Regions from separate parts of the Hymenobacter glaciei genome, predicted to be linked through region 1. Evidence: riboswitches for the same ligand, from Rfam matches in the RefSeq annotation. Region 1 holds a riboswitch; each other region holds the start of a gene.

Region 1 (10,079 bases):
GTAGCGTACGGCCCGTCGAGGTCGCCGCCCTTAAACGTGCGGCTGCCGGTGCGTGCCCCGCACTCGTTGTACACCGTGAGCACGCCCTCCACCTTGCCGGCGCGGTACGTGCTTTCGTACGACGGCTGGCCGTTGGGGTGAAACTCGCGGGTGAGGCCCTCGCGTTCGCCCTTGTCGTTGTAGTGGTACACCTGCTCCAGGGTGCCATCGGGGCGGAAGGCTTTCCACTCGCCCACGCGCTGGCCGGCGGCGTTGTACTGTCCGTGCCCGTCCACGTAGCCCGCAGCTGCATCAATCGAAATCCAGTCGCCACTCCCCTTAAATTCCCCGGCCGCATCGACCACGCCCGGCCCGAGGCCCACGAGCGAGTTCTTGCTGAACCAGCCCGTCACCCGTGGCGCACTCGGCTGGCCCACAATGCGCTGCTTAGTGCGCAGCTCCGACAGCGCCTCTACCACCACGCGCATCATGGCGTCAATCTTCGACTTGTTGCCCTTCACCCACTGGGCCGCGCGCTTGTCGTCGGCCGATTCCAGGATGCTGTAGGTGAAGGCCGTGAGGTGGTCGTTCTGGCGCAGGGCGGCTACCATTGGCCCGTACGTTTTCACCCAAAAGTCGTCGGCTGGCCCATCCAGCGGGAATTTCTCCGCCAGCAGCTGGGTCTGCTTCACCACCGAAGCCGGGAATTTCACCTTCGACACATAGCCTGCCTGCAGCGCCACCTTGCCTTCGATGAGCTGGTCGAGCTCGGCAAAAGCCTCGTTGGGCACAATGGGCTTGATGCGTTCCTTGTCGTCGACCACGGGTGCCCCTTCGGAAAGGGTTTCGGCAGCTACCAGTACATCGTGAGCCGTCTGGCCCGGGTTGGATAGCACCAGATACGTAAGCCAGCCCAACAGCGCCCGCGAGGTGTGGCCCTGCTCGGCGGCCAGCACGGCCAATAAGCGGTGCGAGTTGGGATGCGTTGGCACCAGCTCGATGCTGCGCTGGAAGCTGGCAATGGCCTCGGCCGGATGGTTGTTTTGAAACTGCACCACGCCCAGGTTGTACACCAAGTTTTGGTTGTAAGGAAACAGCTTAATGCCAGCAGCATAGGTAGCCAGGGCATCATCAATCTGCTTCAGCGATTCCTGGGCGGTGGCCAGGGTGTTGTAGCTCTGGGGCTCGAAGGGTTGCAGGGCCAACGAACGGCGGGCGGCGGCTACCGCTTCAGCGTGTTTACCGGCGGCTTCCAGCGTCATGGCCAGCTCGCTCTGGGCGGTGGCATACGACGAATCGCCGGCTGTGACGGCCTGATACTTAGCAATGGCCCCGGGGTAGTCCTCTTTGTCGTGCAGGGCCACGCCCTCTTTTACCAGCTGGCCGGGCCGGGGCCAGACAATGGGAGCTTGCTGGCTCCAGCCCAGGCGCGGGCCAGCCAGCAGCAGTGCCAGCGCGGCACTACGAATCGCAATCGACATAAATGAAAGTCAGGATGGCAGAGCAGGCTACTTCCCGGCTTCGGGCCGGAGGAATGGCGCCCACGTTACCACAATAATAAGCAGCCGAAATGATTGGTTTCGCCTGCTCTCGCGTTTTCTCGGCCAATGGCTACTTTTTCCGTTTCGGCGCAGCGGCGGGGCGGGGGGCTGGCCTCGGCGCCGGCCGCACTACCAGCTCCTGGTAGCCAAACGTGTTATCGGGTTCGCGCCCAAATTCCAATTGTGGCAGCGCACCCAGCACAATTTCAGCGGTGGTATACACCCGGCAGCCATCAAGCAAATGCCCACCAATAGTACGCCCGGTGCTATCCGATATTGCCAGGTGCAGGTGCGAGCCGTTGGTGGAGAGCGTGCCCACCAGCGACACAATCTCGAAGTGCCCTTTGTACACCGTGGGTCCTTCCTGATTGGCCAGCCGCAGCGTGGCTACCGTGAGGCTGCCCACGCAGGTAAGCATGGTGCCAGCGGCAATGTGGTTGGCCTGGGTGAAGGCCAGGAGTTGCTGACGCAGGTCATCGCCGGGGCGCAGGCGCAGGGCGTAGGTTTTGAGAGTAGATGCAGGAATAGCAGGCACAGAGGCTGGGGTTTGGGCCAGCGCTGGACCGGCGAGCAGAAACAAGAAAAGAACGAGACGAAACGACATTGCTCAAAGGACGTCATGCTGAGCGTAGCCGAAGCATGACCGTTTGGTAATATCGTTCGTAGTCCAGGCGCTACTTGCTGAACCGCACCGTGCCGTAGCGCACTTTGATGTTGACGTTGCCCGCCCGCTGGGCCGGCAGCACGGCTCCAAACACCCCCAGCACGTCGCTGGTCTGAGGACCGTTTTCCTGCGAGAGCACGCGTACAAAGTTTTTATCCACCAGCAATTGGCCCTGTTCGGTACTCACGTCGAAGCGGAAGGCGGGTGCGTCGGCAAATCCCAGGCGAATGGTGCTGAAGCCGCCGTCGAGGTTTATTTGGCGGAAGTTGGCGCCCATGTCGCGCACCACGAAATCGGGGCAGTAGCGCACGGCCATATCCAGGCCCTCACTTAGCTTGTCGATGGTGAAGCGGGAGTAGCCCGACGAGCCCCGCAGGTTGCGCACGCTGCCCAGCGCTACGTCGCCGTACTTGCTGTGCACCGTCAGGTCCTGCACCGTACCGATGTCAACGTCGGAATAGTTGTTGCGCAGGTCCACCGTTGTGCCCTCATCGAGGCGCAGTTGGGCGTAGCTGGCATCAATGCTGGCGCGGCCAGCGAAGGCAATGCGGCAGTCGCCGTTGCCAATGCGAATGAGGTTGCGCGGGCCTTCGAGGCGGGCGGTGCGCAGGGTGCCGTATTCAACCGCCAACTCGGTGTTGCCGCGCAGGTCGTTGTTGAGCGTCACGTCGCCGAAACTGTCGTAGATGCGCAAGGCCGTGGTACGAGGCAGCCACACGGTATAATTCACCTGGTAGCGGCAACCACCGGCCCGGCCGCGCAGGGCAGGACCAAACTGCGTGCTTACGGCCACGCCGCCGGTACGGGCATCGTAGTCGAGCCATTGCACACCCAGCGCTTCCAGCACTTGCTTGGCGCCGGCATCGGTTTCGGCGCGGGCCACCAGTTCAGCTTCTACTTTGATTTCCGCTTTACTCCAAGTGTTTACCTGCACGCGGCCGTAGCGGGTGTCGAGCGAAAAGGCCCGCCCCTGCTTCGGCACCGCAAACGAACGGCTGAGGCGTCGGCGCTGCTCCACTTGCAACTGAGCAGCCGTTTCGGGGCCGTCGGGCTGGTCGGCAGCGGGGTTTTGTGGTCCCTCCTGCTGGCAAGCCGGTTGTTGCCCAGCGGGTTGTTGCTCGCCCGCTTCGGTACTTCCGAACAGGGCTTCGGCGGCACGTTTAGCCTCGGGCGTCAGTGCATGTCTGGCCACGCACGGTCCCGCGGCTGTCCAGCGGCCCGCCGGTACGGCATCGGCTATTGTTTGCGCCTGAGCAGCAGGCTGAACCAGCAGTCCAACCAACAAACCCAGCAGCCCGAGTCCGCGCGCACCCCGAAAAACCGTTAGCTGGCTCATTCGGAGCGGCGGCTATCGGCCAGTACATACGCCCCGGCGTTGGGGTCGGCCTCAGTGGGCGTGTTGCTTAGGTTCAGCTGGCGGTCGAGAATGTCGAGACGCACCTGCAGGTTACGGTTCATGGCCGTGAGCACGGCATCAGGCTGCGGGTGCTGCAGCAACTGCATTTTCAGCACGCGGTAGCTCGAATCGAGCGATGCCAGCTCGTGCTGCCAGTCGGCATTCATGGCCACCATGCCCGGGCCGCTAAGCTGGCTTAACTCCGTTTGGCGGCGGGCGAGTTGGTTGGTGTAGTAGGCTTCCATGCCACGCACGGCGCGCACCAGCTGGCTGTCGGCCCCGGTGGTATGCTCAGCGGCGGTGAGGGAAGTAGGGTTGCCACCCTGATACAAGGCCGCATCGGGTTCAGTATCTACGCTTCCCAGCTTAGCCGCGGGCGCAGCCACAACGGCTACTTCAGCGCCCACCGAGCGGGATTTCCAGGCTTCGCTGGCTCCGGCCGCAAACACCAGCAGGGCCAGTGCCGCCGCCACGCCGTAGCGCTGAAACCAGTTGGCGTGGCCAACTGCCGCAGTTGCTATCGAAGCAGCCGGCGCAGCCCACTCCTCAGCAGCCACTACCGGAGCCGCAGTTGCTGCCAGGGGTTCGTCGCTCAGGCGCATGGCGGGCGCAACAGGGCTTAGCTGCTGCTCCAGCGCGGCCCACAGGTCCGGGCGTGGCTCGTGGGTGTCGAAATCGGCGCGGTGCCGCTCGACGAAATTTTCAAGAGAAGTATTAGTTGGGGTATCCATGAATGAGTAGCAGACGCACGGTTCGTCCAAGTTCAAGGCGGGCCACGGGGCTATACGAAAACCGCGGCCGGGCGAAACAGGATGAAGGGTAATGAAACGATTAAGTAATGATTATAAGGGATAAACGTTAGCTCAGGCCACGCTGGGCGGCCAATTCGCGCAACCGAACCCGAGCCCGGCTGTACTGTGATTTAGAAGTTGATTCGGAGATGCCCATGATGCCGGCGATTTCGAGGTGGTCGTAGCCTTCGAGCAAATACAGGCTGAGCACCACGCGGTAGCCGTCGGGCAGTTCCTGAATGCAGCGGCGCAGCACGTCGGCCCGGTAGTGCGTATCGGCCTCATCCTCGGGCGAGTGGGTGGCGGCTTCGGCGGGCTCGTCGTGGTGCTGCTCGCCCAGCGGCACCAGCGCCAGCCGCCGCTGCCGCAGGCAATTGATGCTTTTGTTCACCACAATCCGCTTCAGCCACGCCCCAAACGAGGAATCGCCTTTGTAGCCGCTTAGTTCACGAAAAGCGCTTAGGAACGACTCCTGCAGCACATCTTCGGCCTCAGCGTAGTCGCCGGTGATGCGTAGGGCCGCGTTGAACATTGCCTTGGAGTAGCGCCGGTAAATCTCGGCCTGGGCCTGGCGGTCGTTGAGGCGGCAGCGCTCCACCAAAGGAGCGTTGATATCGACGTAGGCGGAAATGGACAGAGCTTCCATGCAGAAAACGAGGTCTTGAGTGTGCTTAAGCAACCCATAGACCACACGGCAGGTTCAGGGGTTGCACGGCAAATTACGCGGCAAAAGCACGGCGGCCAAACCTATGGCAATGTGGCCAGTTTCATATTCATAAAATAAAATTTTGGCATTTCGCTTTTTCGTCGGTTACATTTGCCCCAGCAACCCTCGTTTGGGACGCTATCCATTTTTATACAGAGGCGCGGAGAGACAGGCTCGACGAAACGCCGGCAACCCCCACCAGTTGGAACGGTGCCAAGTCCTGACATATAAAAACTGCCGTGAGCACATCCACCAATCTCCGCCTGCAACCCACCACCCTCGCTGCTTCGCGCCGAATGTGTTGTTGCATGTGCTGTTCCCTGGCCGCTATGCCGGGGAAGATTGCTGGTTGTTGAACTAGGGCTTCTCTTCCGGCGGCTGTTGCGACGGCTACCCCGCTACCCCCTCTTGTGGTGATTGATTCATTGCGCGACGCATAGCGGGTTTTTGCGGCCTCTACGGCCCATTGTTGGTTTTTTCTGCGGAGAAAAACTCCCTTCCCATCATGGCATTACCCCTTGAAAGCCAGGTTGCTGACCTGCGCCGCTACCTTCCCGAATGCTCGGCACCGGAAACCCTGGCCCTGCTGGCCGACCACTTCCCCGGCCGCGTCTCGTTTTCTACCTCCTTTGGCCTCGAAGACCAGATTCTCACCCATTTCATCTTCGAAAACGACCTACCCATCCGGGTGTTTACGCTCGACACGGGCCGCAATTTTCAGGAAACTTATTCTACCTGGAACAAGACCTTGCTGCGCTATGAAAAGCCCATCGAAGTATTCGCGCCCGACGGCGCAGCCATTGAGGAGCTGACCCGCCAAAAGGGCCCCAACAGCTTCTACGAGAGCATAGCGAACCGCAAGGAGTGCTGCAACATCCGCAAGGTGGAGCCCCTTTCCCGCGCCTTGGCTGGCCAGCAGGTGTGGGTGACGGGCATCCGCGCCGAGCAGTCGCAAAACCGCCAAACCATGCACCCAGCTGAGTGGGATGCCGGCCACGAGCTCATCAAAGTACACCCGCTCTTCGGCTGGACCTGGGCCGAGTGCGAGGCCTTCGCCCAGGCCAACGGCATTCCGGTTAATCCACTGCACAATAAAGGCTTCGTGAGCATCGGCTGTGCGCCCTGCACCCGCGCCATTGCGCCGGGCGAGGATTTCCGCGCCGGCCGCTGGTGGTGGGAAGACGCTGCCGCCAAGGAGTGCGGCCTGCATGCCACTGCCGCCCACCAGGGCCTCGACCCGGTGGTAGAGCGAATGCCAGGCTAGGCCCATCCTCGGGCGCTAGCGGCTGGGCCGCTGGCGCTACTTCCTACCCCAAGGGCACCTCTCGCGGGCCTTATCCCACCCATAATCTTCCTGCTTTTCACATTCGCCCGATTTTTTCGGGCCTAGACTTCCTGTGCCAATGCCAACCGCTGCTTATCCCGATTACCTCGACCGTTTAGAAGCTGAAGCTATTCATATCCTGCGCGAAGTAGCCGGACAGTTCGAGCGGCCCGCACTTTTGTTCTCGGGCGGTAAAGACTCGATTGCCCTGACGCGGTTGGCCGAAAAAGCCTTTCGGCCGGGTAAGTTTCCCTTCCCACTGGTGCACGTCGACACCGGCCACAACTTCGAGGAAATCATCAACTACCGCGACGAGCTGGCGGCCCATTTGGGCGAGAAGCTAATTGTGCGCAAGGTGGAAGACACCATCCGGGAGCGCGGCCTGCACGAGCCGGGTGGCAAATACCCCAGCCGCAACCCGCTCCAGACCTACACCCTGCTCGATGTGATTGAGGAATTCGAGTTTGACGCCTGCATCGGCGGGGCGCGGCGCGACGAGGAGAAGGCCCGGGCCAAGGAGCGCATCTTTTCAGTGCGCGACGATTTTGGCCAATGGGACCCCAAGCGCCAGCGGCCGGAGCTGTGGAACATCTACAACGGCCGCATCCAGAAGGGTGAAAACGTGCGCGTATTCCCCATTTCCAACTGGACTGAGCTGGACGTGTGGAACTACATCAAGCGCGAAAACATCAAGCTGCCCGAGATTTATTTCTCGCACGAGCGCCAGTGCGTGGTGCTGCCCAGCGGCCAGCTCCTCGGCTTCAGCGAGCACCTGAACCTCGACGAAACCGACGAAATCGTGAACCGGCGCGTGCGCTTCCGCACCGTGGGCGACTCCACCTGCACGGCCGCCGTGGAAAGCGACGCCGTTTCGGTGAATGACATCATTGAGGACCTGCTGCTGGCCAAAGTGAGCGAGCGCGGCGCCACCCGGCTCGACGACAACCTCTCGGAAACGGGGATGGAGGACCGCAAGCGCAACGGCTATTTCTAAAAATTAAATGTGGGGAAATGTGGGAATGTGAAAGATGTGAAAATGAGTCGGCACATGCCGCCAGCCATTCGCACTCCCTCCTGAATTAGCCATTTTTCACATTTCCACATCGTTCACATCTAGCATATTAAAAAAAATGGACCTTCTCCGATTCATCACCTGCGGCAGCGTCGACGACGGCAAAAGCACGCTCATCGGCCGCCTGCTTTACGACAGCGACTCAGTATCGCTCGACGTGCTGGCCACGCTGGAAAAGCGCCGCGCCACCACCGGCGGCGACGTCGATTTGGCCCTGCTCACCGACGGCCTCAAAGCCGAGCGTGAACAAGGCATCACCATTGATGTAGCGCACAAATACTTCACCACGCCGCGCCGCAAGTTCATCATCACCGACGCACCGGGCCACGTGCAGTACACCCGCAACATGGTGACCGGCGCGAGCAACGCCGACCTGGCCATTGTGCTGGTAGATGCCCGCCAGGGCGTGATTGAGCAAACCAGGCGGCACACGCTGCTGGCTTCGCTGCTGGGCATTCAGCACTTTGTGCTGGCCGTGAATAAGATGGATTTGGTGGGCCACGAGGAAGTGATTTTCCAGAACATAGTGGCCGATTATGCGGCCATTGCCGAGCAGCTGAAGCTGCCGAACGTGGTAGCCATCCCGCTTAGCGCCCTCAATGGTGACAACGTGGTGCGCCGCTCCGATTTCCTGCCTTGGTACCACGGCCCCAGCCTGCTGGAGCACCTCGAAAGTGTGCCGGCCGCCATTGATGCCAACCCGAATGAGCCGCGCTTTCAGGTGCAGTATGTGATTCGGCCGCAGACCGAGGAGTTACCCGACTACCGGGGCTACGCCGGCCGCATCCAGAGCGGCACTTATCGCCCGGGCGACCGGGTGCGCATCTGGCCCTCGGGCCTGGAAACAGTGATTGAAGCAGTTGAAGTGAACCAGCAGGAAGTGGCGGCTGCCAGTGCCCCGCAAGGCGTGGTGCTGCGCCTGCGCGACGACATGGACGTGAGCCGAGGCGATACCATTGTACCCACCACCGCCCACCCGGCCGTGGTGCGCGAACTCGAAGCCACGCTGTGCTGGATGGACGAGCGGCCGCTGCGCGCCGGCCGAAAGCTGCTGGTGCAGCACCACTCCGCCACGGTGAAGGCCGCCGTGACCACCATTCTGCAAAAGACCAATATCGAAACCTTCGAAAGTCAGGGTACCGACGAGGCTCGGCTCAACGATATCGTGCGGGTGCGCTTGAAAACCGCCCTGCCACTGGTGGTGGATGAGTATCGGCAAAACCGGGTCACCGGCGCTTTTATCCTGGTCGATGAGCAGACCGGGGCTACCCTGGCCGCCGGCCTCATTGCCGCTACCGACCCGGAATATTTCACCCAGGAAGTACCCACCGAGGCCGCGTTTTCCATTTAAAACACCTTGGCAACGCCCGTCCTGCAGGGCGTAGCGAAGCATCTCGCGTGCCGCCACTAATCCTGACGATTCGATTGCTACCACAAGCGCGATGCTTCGTTGCGCTCTGCATGACGACCAACATAGAAAACTAAAAATGGCTGATTCTTCTCTTTTCCTGCCTCGCCTGACGGTTGTCGGCGCCGGGCCTGGCGACCCGGACTTACTGACGCTGAAAGGCGCAAAAGCCCTGGCGGCAGCCGATGCGGTGCTGTACGATGCCCTGGCTAACGATGCCCTGCTGGCCCACGTCCGGCCCGGCGTGCCGCTGATTTTTGTGGGCAAGCGCAGCGGTTTCAAGGCCTATACCCAGGAAGGCATCAACGAGCTGATTGTGCAGCAGGCGTACCGCCACGGCCACGTGGTGCGGCTAAAGGGCGGCGACCCGTTTGTGTTTGGCCGCGGCCGCGAGGAAATGCTGTACGCCGAAGCTAACGGGCTGGCCACCGACTACGTGCCGGGCATTAGCAGCGCGGTAGCGGCGGCGGGCAGCGTGGGCATTCCGGCCACGCACCGGGGCTTGAGCGAAGGCTTCCGGGTACTAACGGCTACGACAGCAGACGAGCAGCTTTCGACCGCCTTGCTCGAAGCCGCCCAGACGCCCACCGTCACCACCATTATTCTGATGGGCATGAGCCGGCTGGCAGAAATCGCGGCGCTTTTTGCCCGCTACGGCGGGGCCGAAGTGCCAGCGGCCATCATCCAGAACGGTACGCTGCCGACAGCACGCGCGGTGGCCGGCACGGTGGCCGACATCGCCGGGCGGGCCAGTGCGGCCGGGCTCGGTGCGCCGGCCGTGATTGTGCTGGGCGAAGTGGTGCGGCTGATGAAGCAGCCTGCCGCGACAGCAGCTAATGTAGCCACTGAGATACTACCGGAACTGCTGGCTTACGCAAAAGTGGCTTAGCCCACTGGCTGAGCTTCTCGCCTCCCTCCTACCTGTATTCTGAAGTTGATTATGCCCACGCTCCCTATTCTTCCGCCTGCGCTTGATGAAGCGCAGCTCCAGCATCTTACAGCTAACCTGTCGGCCAACCAGCTGCTGTGGCTGAGCGGCTATTTCTACGGCCAGGCCACGGGCGGCACGCAAGCCGCTACGGCCCCTGCGGCAGCACCGGAAGCTGGCATCAGCCCCACCGCCCAAAAGCTGACCATTCTGTACGGCTCACACACCGGCAATGGCAAGAAAATAGCGCAACAAGCGGCCGAAGCGGCC
Region 2 (10,079 bases), on a different contig from region 1:
AGGGTGCAAAATTCAGTTGACTTGCGGCACCGGTACTGGTTTGCACTGGGCTCTATTCACAGGCCCGTCCATCGGGCACCAATAAGGTGTTTTACATCTTGTGGCCCGTTCGCACAAAAAAGGCGGGTAGCTTGTAAGCCACCCGCCCAATTCGCTCCCGCTTTGTTGGTCAGCTGCCTGCAGCAGCTGCCGATGCTAAAACAATTCGGCCGCCACGCGCCGGATGCTTTCCGACTTGCCCATGGAGTAGTAGTGCAGGCAAGGCACGCCGTGGGCCATCAATTCGCGGCTTTGGTTGAGGCACCATTCGATGCCGATGGCGCGGGCCGCCTCGTTGTCGCGGCACTGGCTGATGGCCTCGGCCAGGGCCTCGGGCAGGTTGAGATAGAAGGCCCGGGGCAGCATGGTAAGTTGGCTTTTGGTAGTTAGCGGCTTCAGGCCCGGAATGATGGGCACGTTGATGCCCGCGTCGCGGCACTTCTTCTCGAACTTGAAAAACTCTTCGTTGTCGAAGAACATTTGGGTCACGATGTAGTCCGCGCCCCGGTCTACTTTGTGCTTGAGGAATTTAACGTCCGAAGCGTAGTTGGGCGCTTCGAAGTGCTTCTCGGGGTAGCCAGCGGTGCCAATGCAGAAGCTGGTGGCCCAGGTATCGTCCTGCTCCTCGTCCAGGTACTCCCCCTTGTTGAGGTTGGCTACCTGGCCGATGAGGTCGCAGGCGTAGGCATGCCCGTCGGGCTCGGGCTTGAAGTGGCCTTCCGATTTGATGGGGTCGCCGCGCAGGGCCAGTACGGAGTCGATGCCCAGGAAGTGCAGGTCAATCAGCGCGTTCTCGGTTTCCTCTTTCGTAAAGCCCCCACAGATGAGGTGAGGCACGGTATCCACGTCGAAGCGGTTTTTGATGGCCGCGCAAATGCCCACCGTGCCGGGCCTGCGGCGCACAGTTTTCTTCTCCAGCAGCCCGTTGGGGTGGTGGCGGTACACGTACTCTTCGCGGTGGTACGTCACGTCGATGAACGGCGGCTTGAACTCCATCAGTGGCTCGATGTTCGAGAACAGCGTGTGGATGTTTTCGCCCTTTTTGGGCGGCAGCACCTCAAACGAGAAGAGGGTTTTGCCTTTGGCCTGGGCGAGGTGGTCGGTAACTTTCATATGCGAACCCCACCCCCCGGCCCCCTCCCCGGTGGGGAGGGGGTGCCGGGCGACACGTGAGGGCTTTGGATTAAGTGAATCAACGCCCCTCCCCATTGGGGAGGGGTTGGGGTGGGGTTATTTCGGCTCGTAGTTCAGGTTGGGCATCAGCCAGCGTTCCAGCTCCTTCAGGGGCATTTGTTTGCGCTGCGCAATGTCGGCCACCTGGTCCACGCCAATGCGGCCCAGGCCAAAATAGCGCGAGTCTGGGTGGGCGTAGTACATGCCGCTCACCGACGAGGCCGGGTACATGGCCAGATTTTCGGTGAGCGTGATGCCGGTTTTGCCCTCGGCGTCGAGCAGTTGGAAGAGGGTGATTTTCTCGGTGTGGTCGGGGCAGCCGGGGTAGCCGGGGGCGGGGCGCACGCCGCGGTATTTCTCCTGCACAAGGTCTTCGTTGGTCAGGTGCTCGTCGGGCGCGTAGCCCCAGAACTCGCGGCGCACCCGCTCGTGCAGGCGCTCGGCGAAGGCCTCGGCCAGGCGGTCGGCCAGGGCCTTCACCATGATGCTGGAGTAGTCGTCGTGGTCAGCCTCGAACTGCTCAATCAGCTTTTCGATGCCGATACCGGCCGTCACGGCGAAGCCGCCCATGTAGTCGGCCCGGCCGGTTTCCTTCGGCGCCAGAAAATCGGAAAAGGCGATGTTGGGGATTTTGGGGCCTTTCTCGCCTTGTTGGCGTAGCGTGAAAAACTCGGTGGCAATGGCCTCACGCGAGTCGTCGGCGTAAATTTCGATGGTATCGTACCCCTTGGTATTGGCCGGCCAGAAGCCCAGCACAGCGCGGGCCGTGAGCAGCTTGCCGTCGATGATTTTCGTGAGCATGGCCTGGGCATCCTCGAAAAGCTTGGTGGCCGCTTCACCCAGCGTAGCATCTTCCAGAATGCGCGGGTAACGGCCTTTCAGCTCCCAGGTGTGGAAGAAAGGCGTCCAGTCGATGTAGCGGGCCAGTTCGGCGAGGTCGTAGTCTTCGAGCACTTTGGTGCCGAGGAAGCTGGGTTTGGTGATGCTTACTGTATTCCAGTCCGACTTGAAACCGTTGGCGCGGGCGCCTTCAATGGTCAGGTAGCTTTTGTCACGCTGGCGGCTGGCGTAATCGGCGCGCAGGGCGGCGTAGTCGTCGGCCACGGTCTGGGCGTAGGCGCGTTCACCCGAGCCGAGCAGGCCCGCGGCTACCCCTACCGAGCGCGAGGCGTCGTTGACGTGCACCACCGCCCCGCTGTAGGACGGCGCGATTTTCACCGCCGTGTGCAGGCGCGAAGTCGTGGCGCCGCCAATGAGCAGGGGAATTTTCAAGCCTCGCTTTTCCATGGCCTGGGCCACGTACACCATCTCATCGAGCGAGGGCGTGATGAGGCCGGAAAGACCTATAACGTCCACGTTTTGCTTCTGCGCTTCATCGAGAATCTTCTCCAGCGGCACCATTACGCCGAGGTCCACGATGTCGAAATTGTTGCAGGCCAGCACCACGCCCACGATGTTCTTGCCGATGTCGTGCACATCGCCTTTCACCGTTGCCATCAGGATTTTGCCGGCCGTCTGGCGGTCCGAGCCCTGCTTGTCGGCCAACAGGTACGGCTCGAGGTAAGCCACGGCTTTCTTCATTACGCGGGCCGATTTCACCACCTGCGGCAGGAACATTTTGCCGGCCCCGAACAGGTCGCCCACTACGTTCATGCCGGCCATCAGCGGACCTTCGATTACTTCCAAAGGCCGAGTTACCTGCTGGCGCACTTCTTCGGTATCCTCGTCAATAAACTCGGTGATGCCCTTCACCAGCGCGTGTTGCAGGCGGTCCCACACAGGTAGGCTGCGCCATTCGTCGGCCACTACTTCGGCCTTATCTTTTTGCTTGACGGTGTCGGCAAATTCCACGAGGCGTTCTGTGGCGTCGGCACGGCGGTTTAGCAGCACATCTTCGGCCAACTCGAGCAGGTGGGGCTCAATTTCATCGTACACGCCGAGCTGGCCGGGGTTCACAATGCCCATGTCCAGGCCGGCGCGGATGGCGTGGTAGAGGAAGGCCGTGTGCATGGCCTCGCGCACCACGTCGTTGCCGCGGAAGGAAAACGAAATGTTGCTGATGCCGCCGCTGGTGAGCGCGCCGGGCAGGTTGCCCTTAATCCAGCGCACGGCCTCGATGAAGTCGATGGCGTAGTTGCGGTGCTCGTCCATGCCCGTGCCTACGGTCAGGATGTTGGGGTCGAAGATGATGTCGGACGGGTCGAAATCGACTTCCTTGGTCAGGATGTCGTAGCTGCGCTGGCAGATTTCCTTGCGGCGTTCCAGCGAGTCGGCCTGGCCGTTTTCGTCGAAGGCCATCACCACCACGGCGGCGCCGTACTGGCGCACCGTGTGGGCGCGGTCACGGAAAGCTGCTTCGCCTTCTTTCAGCGAAATCGAGTTCACGATGCTCTTGCCCTGCACGCATTTCAGGCCGGCTTCGAGCACGCTCCACTTCGAGGAGTCAATCATCACCGGCACCCGCGCAATGTCGGGCTCCGAAGCAATGAGGTGCAGGAACGTCGTCATCACCTGCTCCGAATCGAGCATGCCCTCGTCCATGTTGATGTCGAGTACCTGCGCGCCTTCTTCCACTTGCAAGCGGGCCACGGCCAGGGCTTCCTCATAGGCACCCGTGCGAATGAGGCGGGCGAAAGCGCGGGAGCCGGTCACGTTGCAGCGCTCGCCTACGTTCACAAACAGGCTTTCCTCTTTGATGGTAAACGGCTCTAGGCCGCTCAGGCGAGTCGAGGGAGCGAGTTCGGTGGGGAGTTGGCGGGGCTGGTATTTCTCGGCCAGCTTGCTCAGCTCGGCAATGTGCTGGGGCGTGGTGCCGCAACAGCCGCCCACCACTGTCACGATGCCTTCCTTCAAATACTCCTCCACCAGCGCGGCAAATTCCTGCGCCGATTCATCGTAGCCACCGAAAGCGTTGGGTAGGCCGGCGTTGGGGTAGGCCGAGATGTGCACGTCGGAAATGCGGCTCAGCTCCTGCACGTACTGGCGGAGCTGGTCGGCGCCGAGGGCGCAGTTCAAGCCCACGCTTAGCAGCGGCAGGTGGCGAATGCTGTTCCAGAAAGCTTCCACCGTCTGGCCGCTCAAGGTGCGGCCCGAAGCGTCGGTAATCGTGCCCGAAATCATAACGGGCACCACGCGGCCGCCTTCGTCAAAGAATTTCTGCACGGCATAGAGGGCTGCTTTGGCGTTCAGCGTGTCGAAAATGGTTTCGATGAGCAGGGTATCCACGCCGCCGTCCACAAGGCCGCGCACCTGCTCCAGGTAAGCCGTGGCCAACTCATCAAAGGTCACGGCGCGAAAGCCGGGGCGGTTTACATCGGGCGAGAGCGAGGCGGTGCGGTTGGTGGGGCCAACGGCGCCGGCCACGAAGCGCGGGCGCTCGGGCGTCGAGTACTCATCGGCCGCCTCGCGGGCCAGGCGAGCCGACTCGTAGTTCAACTCGTACACCACGTGCTCCAGGCCGTAGTCGGCCTGCGCAATGGTGGTGCCTGAGAAGGTGTTGGTTTCCACCATGTCGGCCCCGGCGGCGAAGTACTCGGCGTGGATGCCCTTGATGATGTCGGGCCGCGTGAGGCTCAACAGGTCGTTGTTGCCGCGCAGGGGCTTGGGGTGGTCGGCGAAGCGGGTGCCCCGGAAATCCTCCTCCGTCAGCGGGTGGCGCTGAATCATGGTGCCCATCGCGCCGTCAAGAATCAGCAGGCGCTGGCGGAGCAGGTCGGGAAGAGGAGAGGGGGCGGCGAGGGTGGCGGTGGACATTTCTTTCGGAGTCGGTATAGCAGCGTAAAAGCGCGTATCCAGAAAGAAACCCAAGCGCAAGCGCACGGTTCCGGCTGTCATCTTCTTTCACCAAAAAAGGCGGTGAAACGGGAGTTGGCACCTACTCGCGGTAGGTTGCCAAGACGTCATCGGGCCCGGTCCCTCGGTCTTTCTGGATAGCAGCGTAGGGCGAAGATACAACGCCTTCGGCTTAATGAAGAATGAGGAATGAAGAATTGGGAAATGGCTCAATAGGTCAGAATGTCCTCATTCCTCCTTTTAAGAAAGGGGGCAACGCGCCCACGCAGGCCACACGCTACCCGCCGGAAAAACGCTGGCCCCGGCGGCAGCCAAAAAATAACTTGGTACCTACAGCCTTGGCTGCAATTCGCGTTCATCCAGCACCCTTTCCTTCGAACTAGTGACGCTGAAGCGTATTTCTCCCTGTTCCCGGGCTATGTAAGTCAGCAGCGCGAAAATGAACAACGCAACTCCACTCATCTCCATCACTTCCTCCAGGGCGCACAGAAGCGACGAGTACAGGTTGTGCATGCCATAGAGCAAATCATAATGCCCTTCGATGGACTCCATACCCACCGCACCCGTCACGAATATGCAGCCCGAGGCCACAAACAGCGCGCGAACGAAGGTTGGCAGTTGCCACAGGAAAGGGGCATAAAAGGCCGTCAGAACAGTGAGCGCCAGCAGGTAAGGCACCACCCAGCTGTAGCGCAGAAACCCGTTCGTGTCCGTGCTGGGCGCATACATTTTGTTAACACTGTACGTTAATTCCTCGTGAATTGCAATTGATTCATCGAGAGCCAGAAACAGGAAAACGGCGCTCAGTAGTAGCCAGAGCAGGGCCTTTTTACGGCTGGCCGCCTGCCGGGCAATTACCAGGAGCAGGGCACTGGCGAGCAGCAGTAGCAGCGAGGAGAAAAAAGCTGGTATGGTGTTTTCTTCGTTCAAGTCGAAGTAACGCACAAGCTTCCGAACCACGCTCGTGTCCGTATGCAGCACCTGCACCAGGTAAACGCTCACCAAATCCAGCACAAGCAGCAGGCCGATTACCAGAAATATTTTTTTGGCAACTGCCTGCGGCCGTACAACCAAGGTGGCATTGCCCGACGTCGCGGTCGTACTGGTATAGGTTGTAAGCATAAGCTGATGGTGGAAATAAAAATATGCTGCCAAAAAGCTACTGCATTGTATAATTGTTTTGGCGAAGGGATTGGCGTTTTTTGGTTTGCCGCACCGTGCCCCACTGCCTTGCGTGCTTGGCCAGCAGTGCCCGGCCCGTGCATTGGTTACAGTGCCCAGGCCGGCCATACGCTGCCAGCCGGAAAAACGGACGGCTCCGGCGGCAGCTCCAGAAACGCCGTGGCTCCCACCAGCCCCATCATGTCGCCGGAGCCGCCCACGCGTAGGGGCGTTGCCAGGCGGCGGCCTTCGGCGTCTACGGTCAGGTGCACGGGCACAAAGTGCGTAAGCTGGGGCTTGAAATTGATGTCGACAGTGAGCACGGCCGGGGCGGGTGCTTCGGTAGTGACGGCCGTTTCGGGTATGCCCTCGGGCAGCTGCACGGCGCGCAGCCACGGCCGCACGTAGCGGCAAGCCGTGATGAACGTGGACACCGGATTACCGGGTAGCCCGAAAACCACCGGCCCACCGGCTCGCGCCCCGAACCAAAGCGGCTTGCCGGGCCGCTGTTGCACTTCGTGGAAAATTTCCTCCACGTGCAGCTCGCGCAACAGGCCTGGCAGGTGGTCGGCGCGACCCTTGCTCACGGCCCCGCTCAGCACCACGGCATCGAAGCCGGCGGCGAGGATGTTGGTGAGTCCCACGCGCAGCTCCTCGCGGTTATCGGAGAGGTGAAACAACGAAACTTCGGCCCCCGCCTGCGTAAACAGTGTTTGCAGAGCGTACACGTTGGAGCGCCGAATCTGGTGGGCCAGCGGTGTCGCCTCGATTCCGACCAACTCATCGCCGGTGCTTACCACGGCCAGGCGAGGGGCGCGTACTACGGCTATTTCGGCGGCGCCCACGGTGGCAGCCACGGCCAACTCGGCTGGGCCGAGGCGGATGCCGGGGTTTAACAGGGCGTCGCCGGCGCGGCGGTCGGCCGCTTGCTGGTGGATGTTGACGCCGGGCGCGGCGGGCGGCGGAATTTGGATGGTGGCGCGGTTGTCGTGCAGCAGAAGGTCTTCGTAGCGAATCACCGCATCGGCACCGGTGGGCAGCACCGCACCGGTCATCACCTCCACGGCCTGCTGCAGGTTGGTCAGTGGCCGGAGGGGTTCGCCGGCGTACTGGGTGTGCGCAATATCAAATTCCGATTGGCCCCCGGCCCAGCTAGCGAAGCTTACCGCGATACCGTCCATCGCCACGCGGTTGAAGGGCGGAAAGTCCCGGTCGGCCGTCAGGGTTTCGGCCAGGATGCGGCCGGCGGCGCGGGGCAGGGCCACGGTTTCGGGCGGCAGCGGGCGGGCAGTGGCGAGGACGTGGGCAGTGGCTTCGGCGGGGGAGAGCATGGGGAGGGATGGAAGATTAAATTGCTTGTCAGGACTAAGCCGAACGCCATGCTTCGACTTCGCTCAGCATGACGTTCTGGGATTTTTTGCAAGCCTACGGAATCAGCCGGTCCTCGCGCAGCTTGGCAAACAAATCAAAGAACGAATCCTCCGTGCTTTGGAACACGGTGAAGCCTCGCTTCCGGCTATTGGCCATATCCGTCATCACCTCAATGGGGCGACCGAGGTCCAGGTCGGTGTGCCAGGGCGAGGCCAGGCGGCTAATGTCCGGCTCGACGAGGCCATTTTTTGTGGCGATTTCGCGCCAGAGGTCGGCGTCGCCGGCCATCTCGGCTTCCAGCGGGTGAATGCTGCCATCGAAGCCCACGGCCTCCACGCCGAACCACTCGGCCAGGCGGCCCCATAGTTGGCTCCAGCGGAAAACGTCGCCATTCACCACGTTGTAGGCCTCGTTGCGGGCGGCGTCGGTGGTAGCGGCCCACCCCAGCTGCTTGGCAATAACGCGGGCATCGGTCACGTCCGACAAGCCTTCCCATTGCGCCCGCGAGCCGGGCCAGCGAAACGGCCGCCCCGTGGCTTGGCAGATGCTGGCGTACACGGCCAGGGTGGTGCCCAGGTTCATGAGGTTGCCCACGGCTTTGCCAATGATGGTGTGCGGCCGGTGGATGCTCCAGGTGAAGCCGTCGCGCTCAGCGGCGGCGTACACCTCGTCTTCCTGGGCGTAGTAAAAGTTGTCGAGCGCCAGCCGGGGCTGCGACTCGCGCAAGGGCGTAGGCGGGGCCACACCGCCGCTCACATAGGCTTCAAACGGCCCCAGGTAATGCTTTAGGCCGGTCACCAGCGCCACATGCTGCACCGAATGCTTCGGCCCTAGCACGGCCAGCAGGTTGCGCACCATGGCGCTGTTCACCCGGATGTTCTCGGCCTCGGTGTCGTTGCGCATCCAACTGGTAATGAAAACATGCGTGGGCCGAATATTGGCCAGCGCGGTTTCAAGGCTGGCTGTGTCGAGCAAATCAGCAGGCACGGGTTGCAGGCCGGCAATATCGGTGCCGGGCCGGCGGGCCAGGCCGTAGGTGGTCCAGTTATTAGCCAGTAGCTCCTGGGCCAGGTTGCTGCCAATGATGCCGCTGGCACCAACGACTAATGCGGTATTGGTCATGATAGAGGGAGGGGAAGCGCAGCCGGAATAGGCTGACGCGGCAGTTTTGCCGGAACGGAATTAGGTGTTGTGGCCCGGCGGCTGATGAAAAACGGCTATTTTGCTCAATAGTTTGCGGCGAAACAATTGGCGGCCGAATTGGCTAGATAGGCCGTAGCGCGAACTTTGTAGTTCGCGTACCCGAACGGCGCCGTAGCGCGAACTAGAAAGTTCGCGCTACGGCCCAACGCTTAAAACTTCCTATGCTGACCAAAAATTTCACCCACGTTAATGCCGCCAACCAGCCCACGATGGTGGATGTTGGAGCCAAAGCGCCCACCCGCCGCGTGGCCCGGGCCCACTGCCGCGTAGTGCTGGGCGAAGAGTTGTTGAGCCGCGTGCAGGCCGGCGAAATGCCTTCGCACAAAGGCCCGGTTATTCACACGGCTATTCTGGCGGGCATCATGGGCGCTAAAAAAACCGCCGACCTTATCCCGCTCTGCCACCCGCTGGGGCTGGATGATTGCAGCATTACCATCGAGCCCGACGGAACTGATGCCTTGCGCGTGGTGTGCACCGCCATAGTAACTGGCCGCACCGGCGTGGAGATGGAAGCGCTGACCGGCGCCACCGTGGCTGCGCTCACCATCTACGACATGTGCAAGGCGTTTTCGCACGACATTTCTATTGAAGGCGTGCAGCTTATCGAGAAAACCGGCGGTAAAAAGGACTTTCATCGCGCCGAAAATTCGTAAATTCCGATATGGAAAGTCTACCAACCTCAACCGTAAAACGGGCCAAGCACGCCGCGCTGGCCCGCCCCGATATAGGCGAATTTGGCCGGGCCGAGCTGGCTGTGCTGGGCGCGCCCTGCGGCGATATTCAGACGCTGGTGGCCCAGCTACTGCCCTTGCTGGCCCCGGCCCTGCGCGTGGCTTACGTCGATGCCGACCACGCCGCTGGTGATGCGGTCAGTGCTTCGGAAGCGTCGGCAGCTGCGCCGGCCAAGTCAGTGCCTTACGTGGCCGAAAATGGCCTTTCAGCCGAGCTGGTCGATAAAATTAACTATCGTCAGCTCAACCTGACGCGGGCCCTTGACAAGTTCTCGCAGCCCGAATTGCTGGCCCACGAAAGCGTGGTGCTGGTGAACGGCAACCACTTCCGCGCCCGTCAGCAGGTGGTCATCGTCGACCCGCGCAAGCCGCTCGATAAGAAGCTCGACCGCCTCACCGACGTGCGCCTGATTCTGCTGGCCGAGGGCCAGACCGAACTGCCTGCCGTGCTGTTGGAGCACCTCAGCGCTGCGCCGCTGCCGCCCGTGCTGCCACTGGCCGACACGGCCAAAATCGCTGCTTTCATTAAGCAGTGGTACCAGCTGGCGGTGCCGGTGCTGCGGGGCCTTGTGCTAGCCGGTGGCCGCAGCGAGCGCATGCACACCGACA
Region 3 (10,079 bases), on a different contig from region 1:
CCCAGCCCGCTGCGCAGCCCCACGAAGTAGGCCGGCAGCGTGGCCGGCAGAAACACCCGCCGCACCAGCGCCCCGCCCGAAAGCCGGTACACGCGCCCCACTTCCACCAGCTTGCGGTCGACGCCCTGCACCCCGTTCATCAAATTCAGATACACTGGGAAGAACACGCCCACGGCAATCAGCACCACCTTCGAGGTTTCATAAATGCCCATCCAAAGAATGAAAAGCGGCACCCAGGCCAGCGACGGGATGTTGCGCACGCCCTGCAGCAGCGGGTCGAGCAGCTGAAACAGCCGCCGTGAGTAGCCTGTGGCAGCTCCCAGCACCGTCGCCAGCGCTGCGCCCAGCACAAACCCCGCGCCCACCCGCGCCAGCGTGATGCCCAAGTGCCCCCACAACTCGCCGGTGCGCGCCAGCTCGCCAATGGTGGCCAGCACCTTCGAGGGTGCGGGCAGCAGGTTGGCCTTCAGCACGCCGGCCCGGGCCAGCACTTCCCACAGCAGCAGCAGCGCCACGGGCAGCCCCGCCCCCGTGAGCCCGCCCCAACGGCGCGCCCGTCCGCCCGACCGCAACGCCGGAATGGGCGCCGGGGCCGGGCGGGCAGCTAGTGGTTCGGACTGCGCCAAGGGCGCAGCCAGGGAGGTAGTTTCAGCCATCGAAGAGAGGATGGGCACCCATGCTGGGTAGCCCCTTTATTTCAGTGCCGTGGCACCCGTGGCAGTGGGCAGCTTGCTGGCGAAGCTGGTATCGATGAGGTCCTTGACGGTTTTGGCCACGTCGGTGCCGGGCTCAATCACGCCGCTTTTCTTCAGCACGTCGCCGGCTGCCGTGATGGTCGCTACCTGGGGTGCGCCGAAGGTGATGTTGGTAAAATCGGTGCGCTCCAGCTGCCGGGCGGCCACGGCTTCGCTCAGCTTGGCTTCGGTGGCGAGGGTTTGCTTCAGCTCGGCGGGGTGCAGCACGGCCCACTGCCGCGCCTGCTCGTAGGCGGCCAGCACGCGGTCGACCAGCGCGGGGTGCTGCTGAGCAAATTCGGCCCGCACGTTCAGCACGCCGTAGCTATTGAAGTCGGGGTTGCGGTAGAACAGCCGCGCACCCGACTCCAGCTCGGCCTTGGCCATGTGCGGGTCGAGGCCGGCCCAGGCATCCACGTCGCCTTTTTCGAGGGCGGCGCGGCCGTCGGGGTGCTGCAGCGGAATCAGCTCGATGTCCTTTTCGCTGAGCCCGGCCTGGTCGAGGGCGCGGAGCAGGAAGATGTAGGGGTCGGTGCCACGGGTGGCGACCACGCGCTTGCCCTTCAGGTCGGCCACGGTTTTGATGGTCGAATTTTTGCCCGTTACCAGTGCCGTCCATTCCGGCTTCGAGAAGATGTAAATGGCCTTCAACGGATTGCCGTTGGCCCGGCCGATGAGCGCCGCCGCCCCGGCCGTCGAGCCGAAGTCGATGCTGTTGCCGTTGAGAAACTCCAGCGCCTTGTTGCTGCCCTGGCTCAGCACCCATTCCACCTTGATGTTCTGCTGGGCCAGGTCCTTTTCCAGCCAGCCCTGCTGCTTGAGCACCAGGCTGAGGGGGTTGTAATAGGCGTAGTCGAGCCGCACTACTTCCGGAGCTGCGCTGGCGGCCTTTTCGCTGCCCGAACCGCTGCAGCCAGCCATCAGCAGCAAGACCAGTAAAAGGACTCCCTGCCAGGCAAAAGCAAGCGTGGACGACGGGCGAAAAGTGGTTTGCGATTTCATAGGATTAGGCAAAGAGGTACCAACCCGGCTCAGGAGCGAGCCGGAAACAATGCAGCAAAAAGAGAATGATTAGTGCACGAAGGTGGGCGCGTAGAACAGCTCCAGAAAGTGCGTAATGGCCGCCGTTTCCAGCAAAAAGCCGTCGTGGCCGTAGCGGGAGTCCAGTTCGGCATACATAGCTCCCGGGATGTGGGCTGCCAGCTCGCGCTGCTCCGAAAGCGGGAACAACACGTCGGAGCTGATGCCTAGCACCAGCGTGCGCGCCCCGATGCGGGCCAGTGCCGCCGGTACCCCGCCGCGGTTGCGGCCGAGATTGTGGGTGTCCATGCTCCGGCTCAGCGAAACGTAGCTGTAGGCGTCGAAGCGCGACACGAGTTTATCGCCCTGGTAGCGCTGGTAGGTGCTGGCGCGGTGCTCACGCAGCAGCTCGTCGTCGGTCGGGTCGGTCTGGGTTTCGGCGTAGGCCGAGTAGCTGCGGTAGCTAAGCAGCGCTATGGCGCGGGCGGCCCGCAAGCCGTCGTCGCCCCCGCCGGGCTGGCCGGCGGAGTAGGTCGGGTCGGCCTCAATGGCCAGCCGCTGGGCTTCGTTGAAGGCAATGCCCCAGGCCGAATGCCGGGCGTTGGTAGCAACCACCACCAAGTGGTCGAACAAATCGGGCCGCACCACCGCCCATTCCAGCGCCTGCTGCCCGCCCAGCGAGCCGCCAATGAGCGTGTTGATGTCCGTCAGGCCGAGTTCTTCGCGCAGGGCTTCGTGCGCCGCCACTAGGTCCCGAATCGTCAGCAGCGGAAAGTGCTGGAAGCGCCCCTGCCCGGTAGCCGGGTCGGCATCGAGCGGCCCGGTGGTGCCATAGCACGAGCCCAGCACGTTGGCGCACACGATAAACCAATCAGCTGGGTCGTAGTAGCAACCCGGCCCTACCAGGCCCGGCCACCAGGCCAGCACATCGGCATTGGCCGTCAGGGCATGGCATACCCACACCACGTTGTCGCGGTCTTCGTTGAGCTGGCCCCAGGTCTGGTAGGCCACGTGCGCCCCGTGCAGGGTTTCGCCGCTTTCCAGCTTCAGGTCAGGTAATTCAAATATTTGGCTAGTCATTATCAGGATAGTAGTAAGAATTGAGTAGCAAGTAGTAAGACAGTAGCATTTGAGCTTCCACTCTTACTACTTGCTACCAATGTCTTGCTGCTCAAATAACACGCTTTCAGCGCCAGTGAACCGGCCGGGTGTCTGGATTCTCACCCCCATTTCGCTACCCATCACGGAAGCGGTACCCGGCCGGCGCACTGGCCCTGCTTGTAGCTGTCGGTTGCTCGTTGTCAGTTGTCAGAAGCGACTGGTTCGCTGAGACTAATATCTGAAAACGACCAACTAACAGCTGGTAAACTTTACACTTCCAGTGGCTGAGCGTGCTCGAGTTCGGGCTCGCCGACTTCTTCGCCCTCCGTGGGTTGGCTGGCGGTGTTGCCGATGGCGTCGAACGCCGCCTGCAAATCAGCCTTGATGTCGTCGAAGTGCTCGATGCCCACCGACAAGCGCAGCGAAGTCGGCGTCACGCCCGCAGCGAGTTGCTCCTCTTCGCTCAGCTGCTGATGCGTGGTAGCCGAGGGCTGGATGATGAGCGTTTTGGCATCGCCCACATTGGCCAGGTGGCTGATGAGCTTCAGGCTGTCGATGAACTGCGAGGCATTTTCCTTGGTGCCTTTGATGCGGAACGAGAGCACGCCGCCGTAGCCGCGCTTCAGGTACTTGCTGGCGATGGCGTGGTAGGGGCTGCTAGCCAGGCCGGGGTAGTTCACGCTTTCCACCTGCGGGTGCTGCTCCAGCCAGTTGGCTACTTTCAGGGCGTTTTCCACGGTGCGGTCCACGCGCAGGCTCAGGGTTTCGAGGCCGATGAGCAGCTGCCAGGAGTTGAACGGGCTGATGGACGGGCCAAAGTCGCGCAGGCCTTCTACCCGTGCCCGGATGATGAAGGCAATGTTGCCAAACGGCCCGCCCTTGCCAAATACGTCGTTGAAAATCAGGCCGTGGTAGCCCTCGCTCGGCTCGGTGAACTGCGGGAATTTGCCGTTGCCGAAGTCGTAGGTGCCGCCGTCCACAATCACGCCGCCCACGCTGGTGCCGTGGCCGCCAATCCACTTTGTAGCCGATTCCACTACAATGTTGGCGCCGTGCTCCAGGGGCCGAAACAGGTAGCCGCCCGCGCCAAACGTGTTGTCCACAATCAGCGGCAGGTCGTGCTTTTTGGCAATGGCCGCGATGGCCTCAAAATCAGGAATGCTGAAGCTCGGGTTGCCAATGGTTTCGAGGTAAATGGCCTTGGTCTTCTCATCGATGTGCTCCTCAAACGAGGCCGGGTTGTCACCATCCGCAAAGCGCGCCTCAATGCCCAGGCGCTTGAAGGCCACCTTAAACTGGTTATAGGTGCCACCGTACAGGTAGGCTGTGCTCACGAAGTTGTCGCCGGCCTGCAGAATGTTGTTCAGGGCCAGGAACTGGGCCGCCTGGCCCGAGCCGGTGGCCAACGCCGCCACGCCGCCTTCGAGGGCCGCCACGCGCTGCTCGAACACGTCGGTGGTGGGGTTCATCAGGCGGGTGTAGATGTTGCCAAACTCCTTCAGGGCAAACAGGTTGGCGCCGTGCTCAGCGCTCTTGAACACGTAGCTGGTAGTCTGGAATAGCGGCACGGCACGGGCTCCGGTGGTGGGGTCGGGCTGCTGGCCGGCGTGGAGTTGGAGGGTTTCGAAGTGTTGGGGCTGAACGGACATGATGTTGAAATTTAGTTGTTAGTTACTGGTTGTCAGTTGTTAGTTTTTAGCTCCTGGTTTTGGTTGGTAGTTGTCAGTGAGTTGCCATTCATTGCCAGCATTTCTGACAACTGACAACTACCAACTGACAACCAGATTACAATTGGGCCAGGGCTTCGAGCAGCACCGCCGGGTCGGGGCGCTGCTTGAAGTTGGCGTCGGTGGCGGTCCAGGCAATGGTGCTGTCCCGGGCAATCACGAAAGTGCCCGTGAGTGGCAGTTCGCCACTGTCGTCGCCGTTGAACGTGGCCAGGTCGATGCCCACGCCGTGCAGGGTGTGGTACACCGCATCGCCCACCTGGTAGGCCAACCCATACTGCTTGGCCACGGTATTGCCGAGGTCGCTCAGCACCGGGAAGCGAAGCTCTTTTTCCTCAGCCGTGAGGCTGGTCAGGTCCGGCGTCTGGGGCGAAACGGCTACCAGCGTGGCGTTGAAAGCTTTAAAATCGGCCAATGCCTGGTTGTAGGCCCGCAGCTGCACGTTACAGTAGGGGCACCAGTTGCCGCGGTAAAACACCAGCACCACCGGGCCATTCGCCAGCAGTTCGGCCAGCGAAACCGGCTGGCCCACGGCATCGGGCAGGGTGAAATCGGGAGCCGTTTGGCCGGCCCGCAGGCTGTGCTGGGCCAGCCCGGCGGCGTGCACGGCCGCAATGCCGGCATCAATGGTTTGGCTGGCCGTAGCGGGCAGCACGCTGGCCAGGTGTTGGGCCGTTGCGGCCAGTTCATGCTGAATGGATACGGGGGCGGTGAGCGTGGACATGCGAAGTCGAGAAGAATATCTAGTTGGGGGAGAGAAACTTCTTCGGGCGTCTGTATCGGTCAAGGCTACAGTGCGGCGCAGGATAAGCCGGACTGTAGCCGCGCTTAGCGCATTCGATGAACCTGCGTGGCCCCAACGGGCCCCAGGGGCAACGGCATTCCCACGAAGAAGATAAAGGAGGTTGTTAAGCCGAAGTCAGGCTAGCAACAACACGGGCGACAACAGCACATTCGCATTCGCGCGGGGCGCGATGCCACATTTTGGCCGCCATCGGCCGAAACGAAGAAACCCGACACGACGGTGCACAAGGCAGCCGGAGCAGTCGGGAGGAGAAAAGCAGAATTCGAAGAATTTTCCATGGCACTCGAATCATCTGTCCCAGCACGGCCGAAGCGGTGAATGGGTAGGAATTGGCACCTTTCGTTTTGCGAAGGTTGCCAGTGGGTCACGGAGCCTAGTCTCTCGCCACTTCTGTATAAAACTTGAAAACTACCCACCGATAGCGGGGAGTACCTGTTTGGTATCGGCAAATGTACGGGAGAATTTTTGAGATGGGCAAGCGGTAGAGCGAAAATATTTTTTTTCGCCGGTTAAAATCGCCTGTCATCCTGAGTGAAGCGAGGAACCTTACCACACTCGCAGTGGTGTAGTTACTACACACCGTTCTTCGGTGACAAGGTCCTTCGCAAGCTCAGGATGACAGGCGATTTTGGCTCCAACAACTTCAGACCGGCCCCACCAAACGCAAAAAAGCCACCCTGAAACAGAGTGGCTTTTCTCACCTTTTTTCTGCAAAAAAGTACCTAGAGACTAGGTAGGGTTAACACCTGACCAACTTCAATGAGGTCGGGGTTAGTACCGATGGTGGCCTTGTTGGCCTCGTATATCTGATGCCACTTGGCGGCGTCGCCGTAGTGGTGCTTGGCTATTTTTGAGAGAGAATCTCCACTAACAACAGTATAACTGTCGCCGGAAGTTTCTGGTTTTGCATTTCCGAAAAAATCGGTGCCGCCAGCAGCGGGCTTAGCGGGCTCAACGGGTTTTTGCTCGCCTTTGTCGCTGATGAAATCGAAGAGTCCCATGGGATTTACAAAGTTAAATGATGCAACTGATTTCACCGGAAAACCTCGCGGTTGGGCCGGCCGGGTTGCTATACGCACAGGTTTGGCGGAGGTTTCGTTGCCAACTCTTTTGGTTTGATATCGTAAGCCGACGAGCTTCGCATTATGCAGGCTACCACTTTCATTCTTTCACCATTACCCGTTGTGCTCATGAAACTCCAGTCCCTTTTCTCGTTCCGCTATTTTGCTAGCCTGCTCGTACTTGTGTCGCTATTTGCCGCTTCGTGCAGCAACGACAAGGGCAAGGTGGAAGGTGTGAACATGCTGTACGGCACCGACAGCAAGGTGTGGAAAACCTCCAAGCAAACCGATGCCACCGGCGACAAAGTGAAGCAGACCAATGCCCAGGAAGACGAGCAGCTGCGCATCTTCGCCAATGGCACCTACAACATGACCGGCGCCACCGGTGCCGTGAACGGCAAATACACGTTCGACCAGGCCGGCAAAACCATCACGATGACGCCCGACGGTGCGACCACGAGCAACACCTTCGCGGTGGAAACCCTTACCGACGACAAGCTCACGCTGAAGTCGGCCGACGGTGCCGCGCTGATGTTGGAAGCTGAGTAAGCTTCGCAAATTGCTTTTGAAAAGCCCCGAACCGCGTTGGTTCGGGGCTTTTTTTGTAGTCGTATATTTTGATATGGCTGGCTGTAATGTGGAAATGCCAGTAACTTGCGGCCTCCTTCCGTGTGGCCCATTGTGGCCATTCCACTTTTTTCTGCTATTGATGTTTACCAGTTTTAAAGCAGGTGCCCTGGCCGGGGCGCTGCTGCTTACGGTGCCTTTTGCCCGCGCTCAGGCCCCTACTTCCCTGCCCACCCACGCGGTGCGCAGCATCAACCCCACGGACAATGACTTTCGGGATTTGGAGTTTTTGAAAGCCGAAATCGGCCCGGCGCGGGTGGTGATGCTGGGCGAGCCCAGCCACGGCGAGGGCAACGTGTTCGAAGCAAAAATCCGGCTCCTGCGCTTTTTGCGCGAGCAGATGGGCTTTACCACGGTGGCATTTGAGAGCGGGTTTTACGACCTGCACAAGGCCCAGCAGGCGCTGGAGGCCGGCCGGCCGGCGCAGGAGGCCTTGGGCAACAGCGTATTTTCTATCTGGACCAGTACGCAGGAGTTTCAGGCTCTGCTGCCATTGGTGGGCAAAGGCGGCCTGCGCGTAGCCGGCTTCGACCCGCAGCTGATGACCGATGGCTACAGCGGCGATATGGTAGACGACCTGGAGGAATTCCTGGCCCCGGACAAGAGCGCCGCCCTGCTCAACTTCGATTACCTCGACCAAGTCATCAGCTTTATGGGCCAGAGCTTTGCTTTCGTGCCTACTACCACGCTGGCCGAGTTTGAGAAGGAAATGGCCAAAGTGAATAAGCTCGTGGCTAAAGTCGCCACCGGCTCCGATGCCCAGCGCCGTACTGAGGCCGCGTTCTGGCAGCAGAACCTGCGCAGCCTGCTGGCGCAGGCCCGCGACTATGCCGAGCACGAGCCGGAATTGAAGACCAACGAAACCTTCAAGGCCAGCGACAGCAACCCGCGCGATGCCCAAATGGCCGACAACCTGCTGTGGTATGTGAAACAGCATCCGCAGGAAAAGGTGGTGTGCTGGGCCGCCCTGCCGCACCTGGCCAACCGCACCGACCACTTCGACACAGCTGAAATGCAGGCGTACCGCCCCATGGGCCGGGCCGTGAAGGACGGCCTCGGCCCCGACCAGGTCTACATTCTGGGCACAGTGGGCGGCGGCGGCAGCTACGGCCCGTGGTTCCGGGAAATCAAGCCGGTACCCACGCCGGCTGCCGGCTCACTCGAAGCAGAATTAATGGCTCAGCCCGCCGAATACGCCTTTGTCAGCCTGAAGCACGATGCCCCCAGCCGCCTGCTGACCACTTACGCCGTTGACTACACAGCCATGCGTGGCCCGTGGAGCGAGGCAGTGGACGGCTTTCTGTTTTTGCGCAGCGTGCACCCGACCCATAAGGCCGTATTGACTGCGGGAGCGACCGCCCCGGCGGCCGACAGCGCGGTGCTGGCCCGCACCACTCCCGACGGGCTGAATCCGGCCGGCCGGCCCGTGCGCCTGGCAACGGGCACAGCGGCCAACTCGGCCACGGTGCGCGGCGTGGTGCTCGACCGCAAAACCGGCCAGCCGGTGCCCTACGCTTCGGTGAGCGTGCCGGCCCAGGGCGTGGGCACGGTAGCCGACGGGCAGGGCCGCTTTGCGCTGCGCACCACGGGAAGCACGTTGCAGGTGAGCAGCGTGGGCTACGCCGCCATCATGGTAACCGCCACCACCGCGCCGCTGACGGTACGGCTGGCGCCGGCCGCCTACGAGTTACAGGGCGTGCAGGTGCGCGGCGAAAGCCTCGACCCGCGCAAGATTATGAAGAAGGTGCTGGCGGCTCTGCCGAAGAATTACGACCAAGGCGACTATCTGTCCGAAGTATACACCTACCGCCGCATGAGCAATTTCGACTCGCTGAGCTACGAAGGCGAATACGTAAGCCAGGTGCGGGTGCCAGCCGGGCAGAAAAACCTGCACGCAGGTTTTCTGATGATGGAGGACCGGGAGCAGCACCGAATTCGCGAAAAGCACGAAGTCAAGACCCTGGCGAAGGGGCTGAAAACGATTGTTATGCTGGGGTACGGGCAGGGCTTCTACACTGCCGGCGCCGACCCGGTGCGCACATCGCCGCTGTTTAAATCGGGGCGTTGGAAGAAGTATACGCTCCACCTCGACAGCGTGCTGACCCGGAACGGGGAAACGGTGTACCAGATTGGCTTCGTGGCCAAGCGGGCCAACCACCGCACCACCGGTACCTACCTGCAGGCCGGCTACCGGGGCCAGTTTGAAGTGCAGCAACGCGACTACGCCGTGACGCACTACGAAGCGAAGTGGCAGGGTGACACCGTGCTGCAGAACGCCGTGGCGCGCAAGTACGTGGGCAAGCCGGTGTTAACGGCCCGCCTCTATTCTAACCTTTATGCCCAGGAACAATCTGAGCATGCTGTTGACTACCTGCGCGCTGCTAACGGCCGCTACTACGCGTGGCACAGCCGGGGCTTGGGCCTCGAAGCGGGCCGGGTGCTGAAAACCGGGCAACGATTCTATCGGCAGCGCAACTGCGAGCAGTATTTCACGCTGCTGCCAGCCGGCACGCCGTTTCTGCCGCTTAACCCGAAGGCGGACTCACGCTGGGACGGCATGGAAACCTACCAGCTGCAATTCACCGACTTCCACCCCGAATTCTGGCAAACCTACCAGCGCCCGACAGCTGCCGCGACGCAGCCTAAACCGTAGCCGCTTTATCTGGGCGCTTGGCGAACACCCGCGCTACCCAGCGCGGCAGGAAAATGGTGCCGAGCACTAAATAGAGGTAGTAGGTGACCACCCGGTACAGCAGCACCATGAAGCTGGTGAGCGTGGCCGTGCCGATGAACTTGCCGAAGAACGTGGGAAACGCGCCTTCCACGATGCCCGCGCCGCCTGGCGTGATGGCCAGCAGCAGCAGCACTTTGTAGGTGAGGTTGCGGGCGAAAATGAACAGGAAGGTGTCGGTGTCCATCGGCACAAAGGCGGCGATAAGGCAGCCGATAACCATGTAGCGGGCCGTCCAGACGAAGAAGGTGCTGCCCGCCGCGCGCCACCAGT

What was found. Region 1 has a riboswitch for S-adenosylmethionine ahead of ABD837_RS19580 (phosphoadenylyl-sulfate reductase). Riboswitches for the same ligand answer to the same signal wherever they lie in the genome.
Region 2: linked by a shared signal. The riboswitch ahead of metH (methionine synthase) and the one ahead of ABD837_RS19580 (phosphoadenylyl-sulfate reductase) in region 1 are both predicted to bind S-adenosylmethionine.
Region 3: linked by a shared signal. The riboswitch ahead of ABD837_RS07410 (peroxiredoxin-like family protein) and the one ahead of ABD837_RS19580 (phosphoadenylyl-sulfate reductase) in region 1 are both predicted to bind S-adenosylmethionine.

The regions. Positions count from the first base shown of each region.
Region 1 covers NZ_BAABDK010000030.1:65,979-76,057, forward strand. Annotated here, with positions in the region: gene ABD837_RS19555 (tetratricopeptide repeat protein) at 1-1,460, opposite strand, end outside; gene ABD837_RS19560 (PPC domain-containing DNA-binding protein) at 1,591-2,055, opposite strand; gene ABD837_RS19565 (hypothetical protein) at 2,195-3,520, opposite strand; gene ABD837_RS19570 (hypothetical protein) at 3,517-4,311, opposite strand; gene ABD837_RS19575 (RNA polymerase sigma factor) at 4,439-5,017, opposite strand; SAM riboswitch class I at 5,223-5,311, shown strand; gene ABD837_RS19580 (phosphoadenylyl-sulfate reductase) at 5,583-6,341, shown strand; gene cysD (sulfate adenylyltransferase subunit CysD) at 6,481-7,395, shown strand; gene ABD837_RS19590 (sulfate adenylyltransferase subunit 1) at 7,532-8,824, shown strand; gene cobA (uroporphyrinogen-III C-methyltransferase) at 8,961-9,770, shown strand; gene ABD837_RS19600 (assimilatory sulfite reductase (NADPH) flavoprotein subunit) at 9,822-10,079, shown strand, end outside.
Region 2 covers NZ_BAABDK010000032.1:57,144-67,222, forward strand. Annotated here, with positions in the region: gene metF (methylenetetrahydrofolate reductase [NAD(P)H]) at 196-1,152, opposite strand; gene metH (methionine synthase) at 1,270-4,965, opposite strand; SAM riboswitch class I at 5,040-5,148, opposite strand; gene ABD837_RS21205 (hypothetical protein) at 5,335-6,294, opposite strand; gene ABD837_RS21210 (molybdopterin molybdotransferase MoeA) at 6,273-7,496, opposite strand; gene ABD837_RS21215 (SDR family oxidoreductase) at 7,591-8,658, opposite strand; gene moaC (cyclic pyranopterin monophosphate synthase MoaC) at 8,901-9,392, shown strand; gene ABD837_RS21225 (NTP transferase domain-containing protein) at 9,401-10,079, shown strand, end outside.
Region 3 covers NZ_BAABDK010000012.1:36,569-46,647, reverse strand. Annotated here, with positions in the region: gene ABD837_RS07430 (ABC transporter permease) at 1-656, opposite strand, end outside; gene ABD837_RS07425 (aliphatic sulfonate ABC transporter substrate-binding protein) at 693-1,736, opposite strand; gene ABD837_RS07420 (homoserine O-acetyltransferase family protein) at 1,806-2,834, opposite strand; gene ABD837_RS07415 (O-acetylhomoserine aminocarboxypropyltransferase/cysteine synthase family protein) at 3,125-4,504, opposite strand; gene ABD837_RS07410 (peroxiredoxin-like family protein) at 4,641-5,306, opposite strand; SAM riboswitch class I at 5,673-5,788, opposite strand; gene ABD837_RS07405 (LysM peptidoglycan-binding domain-containing protein) at 6,110-6,388, opposite strand; gene ABD837_RS07400 (hypothetical protein) at 6,578-6,997, shown strand; gene ABD837_RS07395 (erythromycin esterase family protein) at 7,158-9,728, shown strand; gene ABD837_RS07390 (lysylphosphatidylglycerol synthase transmembrane domain-containing protein) at 9,718-10,079, opposite strand, start outside.